DNA from 4 places in the Agrobacterium sp. DE0009 genome. Region 2 is predicted to be linked to each of the others. Evidence: predicted binding sites of a transcription regulator. Region 2 holds the regulator's gene; each other region holds the start of a gene.
The links. Region 2 encodes LexA, which represses DNA repair genes until DNA is damaged. Its sites were predicted from a motif close to TGTTCNNNNTGTGTTCNG; they were not measured.
Positions count from the first base shown of each region.

Region 1: the regulator LexA is predicted to act here: its motif matches at 1,391-1,408, upstream of FS804_RS08260 (YifB family Mg chelatase-like AAA ATPase).
Region 3: the regulator LexA is predicted to act here: its motif matches at 1,334-1,351, upstream of FS804_RS06255 (PA0069 family radical SAM protein).
Region 4: the regulator LexA is predicted to act here: its motif matches at 1,450-1,467, upstream of FS804_RS16535 (ImuA family protein).

Region 1 covers NZ_VEIU01000001.1:1,640,530-1,643,639, forward strand. Annotated here, with positions in the region: gene FS804_RS08260 (YifB family Mg chelatase-like AAA ATPase) at 1-1,312, opposite strand, end outside; gene gshB (glutathione synthase) at 1,493-2,452, opposite strand; gene FS804_RS08270 (cupin domain-containing protein) at 2,695-3,110, opposite strand, start outside.
Region 2 covers NZ_VEIU01000001.1:549,039-552,148, forward strand. Annotated here, with positions in the region: gene purU (formyltetrahydrofolate deformylase) at 1-755, shown strand, start outside; gene lexA (transcriptional repressor LexA) at 981-1,703, shown strand; gene FS804_RS02820 (glutathione S-transferase family protein) at 1,968-2,645, shown strand; gene FS804_RS02825 (ComEC/Rec2 family competence protein) at 2,665-3,110, opposite strand, start outside.
Region 3 covers NZ_VEIU01000001.1:1,216,810-1,219,919, reverse strand. Annotated here, with positions in the region: gene FS804_RS06255 (PA0069 family radical SAM protein) at 61-1,218, opposite strand; gene FS804_RS06250 (hypothetical protein) at 1,505-2,023, shown strand; gene FS804_RS06245 (FAD-binding oxidoreductase) at 2,006-3,110, opposite strand, start outside.
Region 4 covers NZ_VEIU01000004.1:218,581-221,690, forward strand. Annotated here, with positions in the region: gene FS804_RS16525 (glycerate kinase) at 1-924, opposite strand, end outside; gene FS804_RS16530 (DUF1304 domain-containing protein) at 929-1,282, opposite strand; gene FS804_RS16535 (ImuA family protein) at 1,504-2,268, shown strand; gene FS804_RS16540 (DNA polymerase Y family protein) at 2,183-3,110, shown strand, end outside.

The DNA of each region.
Region 1 (3,110 bases), 1.1 Mb from region 2:
TCGTGCACCTCGCATTGGTGCGAATGGCCGGAAAGCCAGCGGTCGCATATCGCTCCTGCTGCGCAAGGCGCGCCCTCGCGACGCGCGCGGCAACTGTCGAGCTCGATTCCGACGCCACCGGACGGATGAGATCCGCAGCGGAAACGGCAGGGACGTCGATGCGAATATCGATGCGATCGAGCAGCGGGCCTGAGATGCGGGCCTGATAATCAGTGACGCAACGCGGACCCCGGGCACAGGTAAAGCCTGGCTCGCCCGCCATGCCGCACCGGCACGGATTCATCGCGGCGACGAGCTGGATTTCTGCGGGATAGCTGACGCGGTGATTGGCGCGCGCAATGATGCACTCGCCCGTTTCGAGCGGCTGGCGCAACGCATCCAGCACCTGCGGCGCAAACTCGGGAAACTCGTCCAGAAAAAGCACGCCGTGATGGGCGAGCGAGGCCTCGCCCGGCTTAGCGCGAAGACCGCCGCCGATCAGCGCCGCCATGGTCGCGGAATGGTGTGGGGTGCGAAACGGCCTTCGGTCGGAGAGCCTACCACCGGACAGTTGGCCGGCTATGGAGTGAACCATGGACACTTCCAGCAATTCCGCCGCCTCCAGCGGCGGCAGAATGGACGGCAGACGAGCAGCAAGCATGGATTTGCCCGAGCCGGGTGGACCGACCATCAGCAGATTATGGCCGCCGGCAGCCGCTACCTCAAGCGCGCGCCGGGCGCTTTCCTGTCCCTTGATATCGGCGAGATCAGGCAGATTGACCGGATTGGGACGGATGGCTGGCGTGGGACGCGAAAGGCGCTGCGTGCCGCGAAAATGATTGGCAAGCGCTATAAGGCTTCGAGGCGCAAGAATATCGATACCGGCGCCCGCCCAGGCTGCTTCCGGCCCACTTTCGGCAGGGCAGATCAGTCCCTTGCCGAGCGCATTCGCGCCGATCGCAGCTGGCAAGGCACCTGAAACCACCCCAATGGTGCCGTCAAGATTAAGTTCGCCGAGGACCACATAGTCTGCGAGCGCTTCCGCCGGAATAGCGCCCAGGGCAGCCATAAGACCGAGCGCGATGGGAAGATCGAAATGTGATCCCTCCTTTGGCAGATCCGCAGGCGCGAGATTAACGGTGATTTTTTTGGCCGGCAGGGCAAGACCAGAGGCGTGAAGCGCAGCTTGCACCCGCTCGCGGCTTTCGGCGACCGCCTTATCCGGCAGGCCGACGATCTGGATGCCGACCCGCCCGGGCGCGACCATGACCTGCACCTCAACGGGCACGCCCTCTATTCCTTGAAATGCAACCGTATTGACCCTTGCGACCATGGCCCGCCCCCGCAAACCGGCTGTTTGAGAGGGGTGAGCCCTCTCTGCAGCTACTGGTAAGCAACGTGCCACAGGCCAAAGAATAAAACAAGAACATCCAGCGAACCATTTCTCGCTGTCGATGTATTTTAGTTGTATCTAGTTGTACTAGTGGAACAAAGCTGGATCGTTACCCTCGCGTCAGAAATCCTGAGCGTCGCGTTTTTTCTCGATCGCGTCCCACAAGAGGCTGGCAACATCGGCACCGCCGAATTTTCGCACTTCCCTGATGCCCGTTGGAGAGGTGACATTGATTTCCGTCATGTAGTCGCCAATGACGTCGATACCGACGAACAGGAAGCCACGTTCGCGCAGCGCCGGCCCGATGCGGCAGCAGATTTCCTTTTCGCGCGCGGTCAATTCCGTCGGCTCCGGCCGGCCGCCGGCATGCATGTTGGAGCGGGCGTCGTTTTCCGCAGGCACACGGTTGATGGCGCCAACCGGCTCGCCATCGACCAGCAGGATGCGCTTGTCGCCCTTGCGGACATCAGGCAGATATTGCTGGGCGATATAGGGTTCGCGGAACATCTGACCGAACATTTCCAGCAGTGAGGAGAAATTGCGGTCGTCACGCGCGGAATGGAACACTCCCGCGCCGCCATTGCCGTAGAGCGGCTTCAGGATGATGTCGCCCATCTCGTTGCGGAACCGGGCAATCTCCTCCACATCCTTGGTGATCAACGTCTTCGGCATCAGATCCGCGAATTCGGTGACGAAGATCTTCTCGGGAGAGTTGCGGACCCAGACGGGGTCGTTGACGACCAAGGTCTTTGGATGAATGCGCTCAAGCAGATGAGTCGAGGTGATATAGGCCATGTCAAAGGGCGGATCCTGACGCAGATGGATGACATCCATGGTCGAAAGATCGACACGCTGCGGTTCAGACAGGGAAAAATGGTCGCCCTTGATGTCGCGCAGCTCCATCTGCTCGACGGTGGCGTAAATTTTGCCGTCGCGCATGGAGAGGCGCTCAGGCGTATAATGGAACAGCCGGTAGCCGCGCGCCTGCGCCTCAAGGCTGATGGCGAAGGTGGAGTCACCGGCAATGTTGATACCGGAAACATGATCCATCTGGATCGCGACGTTCTTGATCTTCGCCATGCGCATCTTCCTCTTGCAGCATGAGAGCGTCATCGGCCCCGCCATGCCCATTGTCCCGTCTTTTCAGGCTCCCCGGCAGGACCGGAGGAGAACCGGAAATGCTTCAGAAAACCTCAGGAGATGTAGGGCAGCGCCCATTCAAAGGCAACTGCTGCAAGGCGTCGTTGGTGTGAGTTTTATTGAACCTTCACAAATCCAGGGCGGCGCTATCGAGGTGCCGCCTCGGGTCAGGTTCTATGGGTTCACGCCGCGAGCTTGTAGGAACGGCCGGCAAACAGCTTGTTCTTGACGCGGTAAGCTAGAGCAAGTGCCTTGGGGAAGGGACGCCGCATGAAGGCAACCTTGCGGACATAGTCGTCCACGCGCCAGGTGGCCCATGTTCCGGCCGGAAAATAGGCGACATCGCCTGCCCTGAGGATGCTGACCGAACCGTCTTCTGCGGTCACATGCACTTCGCCTTCCAGAATATACACCGTTTCGTCCCAGCCGAAAAACCAGCGGAATTCGCCGGCCGTGCAATCCCACATGGCAGTGCTGGACGCACGGTCTCCACTGCGGGAGTGATCGGCCGCGCGGGCCTGCGGGTTGCCGGATACAATCCAGTCCGGGTTGATGGGGGCGGGCTGAAGCCGCAGATCGGTGCAGGAGGCGCTGACGA
Region 2 (3,110 bases):
ATGAAGCTCAACAATTCGACGACCATGAAACGGGCATGTTTTTCATGCGTGTCGCCTTCTCCATGGCCGGCGACGAGGCAGGCTTTCGCAATGGACTTGCCGAGGAGATCGATCGCTTCGCTCTCGACGCCACGCTGCGTCCAGCAGGTGCGCCGCGCAAGCTGCTGCTGCTCGTTTCCCGCTTCGACCACTGCCTCGGCGATCTTCTCTATCGCCACCGCATCGGCGAATTGAATGCCGAGATCGTCGGCATCGTCGGCAACCACCCCCGCGAGGCCCTGAACCTCACGCTGATGGGCGGGATAAAGTACCATCACCTGCCGGTGACAAAAGACAACAAGGCCGAACAGGAAACGCGCATCAAGGACATCATCGAAGAAACGGGCACCGACCTCGTCGTTCTTGCCCGCTACATGCAGATCCTGTCGGACAACTTCTCCGAATACTTATCCGGGCGCTGCATCAACATTCACCACTCCTTCCTGCCGGGTTTCAAGGGCGCAAAGCCCTATCACCAAGCCCATGAGAGGGGCGTCAAAATGATCGGTGCAACGGCCCATTACGTCACCCGCGATCTCGATGAAGGGCCGATCATCTGCCAGGACGTCGAGCCGGTCAGCCATGCCGATACACCGGATGAGCTGGTCCGCAAGGGACGCGACATCGAGCGACGCGTGCTGGCCCGGGCGGTTTCATGGCACCTTGAGGACCGGGTGCTTCTCAATAAGAACAAGACGGTCGTTTTCGCGCGATAGCACAGCCCGATCTACACCCTGACCTGAAACGCGGAACAAATGGGACGCGTCGGGGCCCCGCCTGGGAACGACTTCTGGAGCTTTGGTTACCTCCAATTTGCAAAATGTAAATCCGAGCGAAGCTTAACCAGATTTTAGGGGATTGCGGAACACATATGGAACATATAGTGTTCGTTCTGTATTTGTTTCGCGACTCCAACGACGATTCTCAAGGGTGTTTTCCTCATGCTCACGCGCAAACAGCAGGAATTGCTTCTCTTCATTCATGAGCGAATGAAAGAGTCCGGCGTGCCGCCCTCCTTCGATGAAATGAAGGATGCACTCGATCTTGCTTCCAAATCCGGCATCCACCGGCTGATCACGGCGCTCGAAGAGCGCGGGTTTATTCGCCGGCTACCCAACAGGGCTCGAGCGCTCGAAGTCATCAAGCTTCCGGAGGCCTATACGCCGGGCGCAAGGCCGCAGCGCGGCTTCTCACCGAGCGTTATCGAAGGCAGTCTCGGCAAACCGAAAACGCCGGAGCCGCCCCCTGCTCCCAAGGCACCCGCAAATGACATTGCAGGTGCGGCGACCGTACCTGTCATGGGCCGGATCGCTGCCGGTGTGCCGATCTCGGCCATTCAGAACAATACGCATGACGTGGCCGTTCCAGTGGACATGCTAGGCTCAGGCGAACATTACGCGCTTGAGGTCAAGGGCGATTCGATGATCGAGGCCGGCATCTTCGATGGCGATACGGTCATCATCCGCAATGGAAATACGGCCAATCCGGGCGATATCGTTGTGGCGCTGGTGGATGATGAAGAAGCCACGCTGAAGCGGTTCCGCCGCAAGGGTGCATCCATCGCGCTGGAAGCGGCGAACCCGGCCTACGAGACCCGCATTTTTGGGCCTGATCGGGTGAAAATTCAGGGCAAGCTGGTGGGGCTTATCCGGCGCTATCATTGATGCCGCCGTCGGTCTGGATAAAACCGGATCGATTGGCAAGACATATCTAGCCTTCAAGATGAATGGCGCGTCATTCCGGTGGATTGATGCGCTTTTTTCTTTTGAAGGCATGAAGGTGCTTTTGAAAGGGTCAAGGCGGGTTTGACACGAATTCGGCCTGGATGTCGTTCACCCATCAACGGGCTTTATGAGTGCGATGGATTCTTTGCGATATTCGCCGCAACGTCGCTGGTATAAAACTGCGACACAGTCAGGAGACACGCCATGTATGATCTTTATATCGCAAACAAGAACTACTCCTCCTGGTCGCTGCGGCCATGGGTGTTGATGCGCACGCTCGGTATTGCCTTTGAAGAGAAACTCGTTCCCTTTGGCGAAGGCGTCTCATTTTCCACCTTTTCTCCCACCGGCAAGGTCCCCTGCCTCGTCGATGAGGGTGTGACGGTCTGGGAATCGCTGGCGATCGCGGAATATCTCGCCGAGCGTCATCAAGGGGTCTGGGCAAGCGACAAGCAGGCCAGAGCCTGGTCGCGTTCGGCGGCAAGCGAAATGCATGCGGGATTTTCGTCGCTGCGCAATCTCTACCCCATGTCGGTCGGCATTCGTGTCACGCCAAAGCGTGGTGATGCCGGGCTGGCAGCTGATATCAAGCGTATCGATGTTTTGTGGAGCGAAGGCCTTTCGACCTTCGGTGGTCCTTATCTCGCCGGCCAGAAGTTCACGGCAGTGGATGCCTTCTTCTGCCCCGTGGCATTCCGTTTCCAGACTTATGGTGCGGATCTATCCCCCGCAGCAAAGGCCTATTGCGATCGCCTGCTCGCCCTGCCCGCCATGCGCGAATGGTATGAGGCAGGCCTGAAAGAAATGTGGCGGGACCCAGCGCATGAAGACGAAATCGCCAGCATCGGTCAGTTGACTGCGGATCTGCGCGCGAAGGCTTGAGACGATTTGCCGGCGGCAATCATTGCGACGCCGCCAGCAGACGCGTGATCGTTTCCGGTAGCTCATGCTCGTAGCGACCAGATTTCCAATCGTAATACCGATGTTCGCTCCAAGACCGGTTCATGCCTGCGGTCGAAGCGCGCAGTTTTTCCACGACGCCCGGCTGATTGGCTGACGCGAAGTTGATCTCCACTGAACCAATGCGCCGCAAGATGTCTCGATTGAGAAGCAGCGCGCCTGAGCGGCACTGTGAAAACGAGGTTCTCTGGGAAACAATGACGACGTCGGCGATGTCACATGCCTTTCCAGCCAGACGCCCTTCCTCCAGCACGATGATCCATTCGCCGCTCTGTGCCTGCGCCACGCACCAGCGACCCCGCTTGCAGGTGAAAACGCCCGGCGTTCCCGCTTTCAGCGCAACCGCCATCTCGCGTGCGGCGGCTCGCAACTCCTCCTGCGACAGCT
Region 3 (3,110 bases), 670 kb from region 2:
AAGGGGAGGTTGAATTCTTCCGTGCATCGATTACCCCCAGTCACTTTCAGCGTCCGGCTCTCAAAGCAACGACAATTGCACGCCCGAACCACCGGGTGGCACGAAGAGATCGTCGCGCAGGTGAATGGCCCGTCGGACAAGTCCAAGCCGCTTCGTCGCCATTTCGAAACGACGACCGATCTGCCAGGCATAGGGGCCTTCGCCTTTCATGCGCTTGCCAAACTCCGCGTCGTAATCCTTACCGTCCCGCATGGATCGTACCAGCGACATGACATGGCGGTACCGGTCGGGATAGGTGCGCAGCAGCCAGTCGCGAAACAGCGGGCTCACTTCCAGCGGCAGGCGCAACAGCACGTAGGAGGCCTCCGTCGCGCCGGCGGCCTTGCCAGCCTCGAGAATGCGCTCGATTTCGTGATCGTTAAGGGCTGGAATGACAGGCGCCATCATCACGGCCACGGGAATGCCGGCCTCTGTCAGAGCCTTCACGGCCTCCAGCCGCTTTTCAGGTGTCGCGGCGCGCGGCTCCATGTTGCGTGACAACTTGCGGTCCAGCGTTGTCACGGACATGCCGACCTTGGCGAGCCCCTTCTTGGCCATCGGCCCGAGAATATCGATATCCCGTTTGATGAGCGCTGATTTTGTGACGATAGCGACGGGGTGATCGGCCTCTGCCAGCACTTCCAGTATCTGCCGCATGATGCGCCATTCGCGCTCGATCGGCTGGTAGGGGTCGGTGTTGGTGCCGATGGCGATCACACGCGGCTTGTAACCCGGCTTTGCCAGTTCGCGTTCCAGAAGTTTCGCGGCATCCGGTTTGGCGAAGAGCTTCGATTCGAAATCGAGCCCGGCGGAAAGCCCCATATAGCTGTGCGTCGGCCGAGCGAAACAATAGATGCAACCATGTTCGCAGCCGCGATAGGGGTTGATGGAACGGTCGAAGGGGATGTCTGGCGACTCGTTGCGGGTGATGATGCTGCGCGGTTTTTCCACCTGCACTTCCGTGCGGAACTCCGGCATATCCTCGAGCGTCTGCCATCCGTCGTCGAAAACCTCGCGCTGCAAGGCTTCGAAGCGCCCCTCGGGGTTCAGTCCGGCGCCCCGACCGCGGCGGCGATCGATCTCGATGCGCAGGCCGGATGCATCGGCGATCGCATTGGCCATGTCAGGCATATGGCCTGGCTGAAAGGCAGCCTGCCCGTCAAGCGTATGGTTTCTCATCTGGATGCTCCCAGAGCGCCACGCGCCGCAAAAGGCACGCTCAACGCCCTAAACCGTGTCCTTCGGAAGCGACAGTCAGTCGCTCTTCCAATGATTAAATTCCTACATCATCAAAGAGAACAATACAAGAACAAAAATCAAGAAAAGGCCGTTCCTGGATGGGTCGCCCCACCCGTTGGTTCATTAAACGCTATTAATGACCGGCCTGAACCGGTGTAACGAGACGCGGATTTTCCCCTTGTTGGCCCAGTGGCAATTTATTGTGCGATGCGTTAGAGCTATGCCTATGTTGACAGTCATCATGGAATGCCGGGATCAGGAACCGGAGCTGGCGCACACGCTATCTGCGCTTGTTACCGGAGCCGTGGAAGGCCTTGTAAGCGACGTCGTTATCCTCGATCACGGGTCGCGCGATGGATCATCGCGCGTCGCGGATGCGGCCGGCTGCCGCTTTTATGGGCAATGGAATATTGAGGAGATCGTGCAGTCGGCGCGTGGCGGGTGGCTGTTGCTGATCGAGCCCGGTGCGCGCCCGCAGGCGGGCTGGATCGACGAAATTCTGGAGTATGTCGCGATCTGCGCTGAGCCTGCCCGGTTTTCGCCGTCGCGATACCATCGGCGGAATATCTTCAGCCGCATGCTGCGCCGCACGCCACCACTGGAGAACGGCTATCTCCTCCCCAAAAAACAAGCGCTGTCCATCGCAAAGCCGGGCATGGGGCTGACGCAACTGGTAGCCGGGACGAAGTCGCGCCGCCTGAATGCGGAACTGGCGCCCGCCTGGGCGCTACGGACGCTGGCTTAGCGCGAGTGGTAACCCCGCCAGAACCTTGCCGGGGTTCATGATACCAACAGGATCGAAGGCGTGCTTGATGCGCCGCATCAGCTCCATTTCGATACCGGGCCGGATGGCGGCGAGTTCGTCGCGCTTCAGCTGGCCGATGCCATGCTCGGCCGAAATCGAGCCGCCGAGCGACAGCACGATGCCATGCACGATTTCGTTCATCTCCCGCCAGCGGCCGATGAATTCTGCCTTGTCGGCACCGACGGGCTGGGAGATGTTGTAATGGATGTTGCCGTCACCGAGATGGCCGAATGCGCAGATGCGGGCGCCGGGAATGGCGGCAAGCACGGCCTTTTCCGCCGTCGCCATGAATTCCGGTATTTTTGACACAGGAACGGAAACATCGTGCTTGATTGAGCCGCCCTCTGGCTTCTGTGCATCCGATATACTCTCGCGCATGTGCCAAAGCGCCTGTCTCTGCGCCTCAGATGCGGCGATGACCGCGTCCTGAACCAGCCCCGCCTCAAATCCGCGCTCCAGCAGCGACTGCATCATCGTATCGGCCGTTTCGGCCGAATCGGAGGTAGAGATGTCGATCAGCGCGTACCAGTCATGGCGCTGTTCCAGAGGATCACGCACGCCGGGAATGTTTCTGGCGGTAAATTCGACGCCGATTCGCGGCATAAGCTCGAAACCGGTCAGCGCCGTGCCGCAGAGATTGGAGGCCATCTCGAACAGTTTCAGGGCGTCCCCGGTTGAGGCAAGTCCGGCAAAAGCGACCTGATGGCCGAGCGGTTTGGGGAAAAGCTTCAGCACCGCGCCGGTGATGATGCCGAGCGTGCCTTCCGAACCGATGAAGAGATCGCGCAGATCGTAGCCCGTATTGTCCTTTTTCAGCCGGCGCAGCCCGTTCCAGATTTCGCCTGTCGGCAGCACCACCTCGAGCCCGAGGCAGAGCTGGCGCATGTTGCCATAGGCCAGCACCGCCGTGCCGCCGGCATTGGTGGCGAGATTGCCGCCGATGCGGCAGGAACCCTGAGAGCCGAGCGACAGCGGAAACATGCGTTCCACTGAATCCGCGGCCTTGTGAATGTCGTCAAGAATGCAG
Region 4 (3,110 bases), on a different contig from region 2:
CGGGCCTTTGATCGGCAGGCCCTTGCGGCTGGCGGAAACCGCAATACCGGCCATGACCGCACCGACATCTTTCGACTCGCCTTCCAGCGAATCCCCGAGGATAAGAGGCATTAGCCCTAGCATCACTGCCTCGTCCGCTGCCGCCTGCAGGGCGAGCGAGGGAGCCGCGATGAGCCGGATATCCTCGTCGATATCGCCGGCCTTCGGGGTTTCCTCACCTTTTTCCAGCACCTGACGCACGGTTTCGGGGAGATCGAGGGCATAGCGCGTGACGATTTCCCGCACGGTTTCGATATCGCTCGGATCGGCAACCGTCGGACCGGAGGCGATTTCCGAGGGGTCATCACCAGGCACATCGGAAATCAGCAGTGAAACAACCTTTGCCGGTCTGGCAGCGAGTGCCAGCCGCCCGCCCTTGATACGCGAGAGGTGCTTGCGCACGGCGTTCATTTCGGAAATCGTAGCGCCGCTGGCGAGTAACGCGCGGTTAACCGCCATCTTGTCTGCAAGCGTCATTCCCTCGGCGGGTGCGACCATCAGCGCCGAACCGCCGCCGGAAATCAATGCGATGACCATGTCGTCTGCAGTCAACCCTTTGACGGCGGCGAGAATGCGTTTTGCCGCTTCGGCGCTCCTGTCGTCCGGCACCGGATGCGAGGCTTCGATGATCTCGATACGCGCAGTCGGCACGGCATGGCCGTAACGTGTCACCACCACGCCTGAAAGGTCGACATCTGGCCATGCCGCTTCAAGCGCTGCGGCCATGGCGGCGGAGGCCTTGCCCGCGCCAACCACCACGCAACGGCCTTTGGGCGGGGAGGGCAGGTGGTGTTGCAACACCTTTGCCGGATCGGCGCTGGCGACGGCGGCCATGAAGATGCGGTTGAGTGCGTCCCTTGCGGAGGTGTCGTTCCAGGCGGTCATCGGTTCATGCTCCAAGCCAGAGGAAGCCAAGGGCAAACAATGCCGGCAATGCCTGGATGAACAGGATCTTCATATTGGCAGTGATCGCGCCAAAAATACCGGCCACCAGCACACAGATCAGGAAGAAGAGCTTGAAGCTCAACCCTTCATCGCCCTGTGTGAGCCCATAGATCAGCCCGGCTGCGAGAAAGCCGTTATAAAGTCCCTGATTGGCGGCAAGCACCTTTGTCTGCCGGGCGAAATCTGCCGAGAGACCGAAGGCTTTTCGGCCGGCTGGCTTCTCCCACAGCAGCATTTCCAGAATGACGATGTAGATATGGATGGCCGCAACCACGGCAATCAAGATGCTGGCGATCATCGGTGGTTCCTCCAAACCATGATGTCCGTTGCCGTTGTCGGGGTAAACACGGGGCGAGCGGACACTTCCGTTTTAACGGTGGGACGAAGGGCTGCAAGGGCAGAATCCCGTCCCCCCATGTAAACTGTTGATGAGCGTCAGCCTATTGCTTGACTCTTTGCTGAAATAGGAACAAAACAAGAACAATAAGATGAATAACCCAAGTTGAAACCTGTCATGCCATGCAAAAGCGCGCGGATCAGTTGCTCGTTGTCGAAGAGCTGCGTGAAAGGCTGGAAAGGATCGGTAACGGCGCTCAGCGCCTGCACGAGACCTTGCCTTTCGGTGTGGATGCCATCGACCATCACCTGCCGGGAGGCGGGCTCAAGCTTGGTTGCCTGCATGAGCTGAGCGGCGCTGGCAACGGCGCTGCCGATGGTGCGGCCGCCGCGCTCTTTGCGGCTGGTGTGGCGGCAAGGCTTTCCGGCAAGGTTTTATGGTGCGTCACCCGTCGGGATCTGTTCATGCCGGGTCTGACGCAGGCGGGCCTGTCGCAGAACCGGCTCATCATCGTTGAATGTCGTGATGAAAAAGGCGTGCTCGACTGTTTCGAAGAAGGGCTGCGCTGCAACGGTTTCGGCGTGGTGATGGGTGAAATGGCGAAACTGCCGATGAATGCTTCCCGGCGACTGCAACTGGCGGCGGAAACATCAGGCGTGACCGGCCTTGCCATCCGTCGTTTCCGGCGTGCGGACGATGCCAAGCTGTTTGGTGAACCGACAGCGGCCGTCACCCGCTGGCGTATCTCCGTGCGGCCTTCAGCGCCCTTGCCGGTGCCGGGTGTGGGTAGGCCGCGCTGGTTGCTGGAACTCTTGCGATGTCGCGGCGGCGAAAGCGCCGAATTTGAAGTGGAAGCCTGTGATGCAAAGGGTCGTCTCGCTCTACCTGCCGACATGGCCGACGGATCGTTTCCGGCGTCTTTTGGGACAGAACGCGCCGCCGGCTGAAAAGCCGCTGGTCATGATCGGTCGCCAGGGCAGCCGCCGGCTGGTGCTTGCGCTCGACAAGGCCGCAAAGGCGGCAGGCATCCGGGCAGGCACACCGGTCAGCAAGGCGCAGGCGCTGGTGCCGGGTCTTCTTGTGGAAGATCTGGATGCGGCGGGAGATGCCCGTGCGCTTCAACAGCTCGCATTTCATTTCCTGCGCATTTATGCCCCTATCGTCGCCGCCGATGCGCCTGATGGGCTGGTGCTGGACACGGCGGGTGCGGACCATCTGCACGGCAATGAGACGCTGATGTTGAGCGGCATGGTCAACCGTCTGCATGCCGCAGGCTTTGCCGCCCGCGCGGCCATTGCCGATAGCTGGGGGGCCGCTCATGCGCTTGCACGTTTCAACCGAGAGGAAATCAGCATCGTGCCGCCAGACGGGCAGCGGGCGGCGATCAGTGCTCTGCCATTGACCGCGCTGCGGCTGGAAGACCGTGTCGTTTCCGGGTTGAAGGTGCTCGGCTTTCGCACCATCGGCGATCTTGCCGAAGCCCCGCGCGCACCGCTCACCCTGCGTTTCGGCCCGGAGGTCGTCCGTCGTCTGTCGCAGGCTTTCGGGGAGATCGGCGAACCTATCGAACCGGTTCGTGTGGCCGATCTGGTGGAAGTACGCCGCGCCTTTCCCGAACCGATCGCGGCGGCGGAGACGATAGCCCGCTATACCCAGAAGCTGGTTACCGGCCTTTGTGTCGCGCTGGAAAAACGTGGCCTTGGCGCGCGCCGGATCGATCTGGTGTTGCACAGGGTCGATAGCGGTCTGCAGGCCATAAGAGCGGGCACATCAAGACCGGTGCGCGACG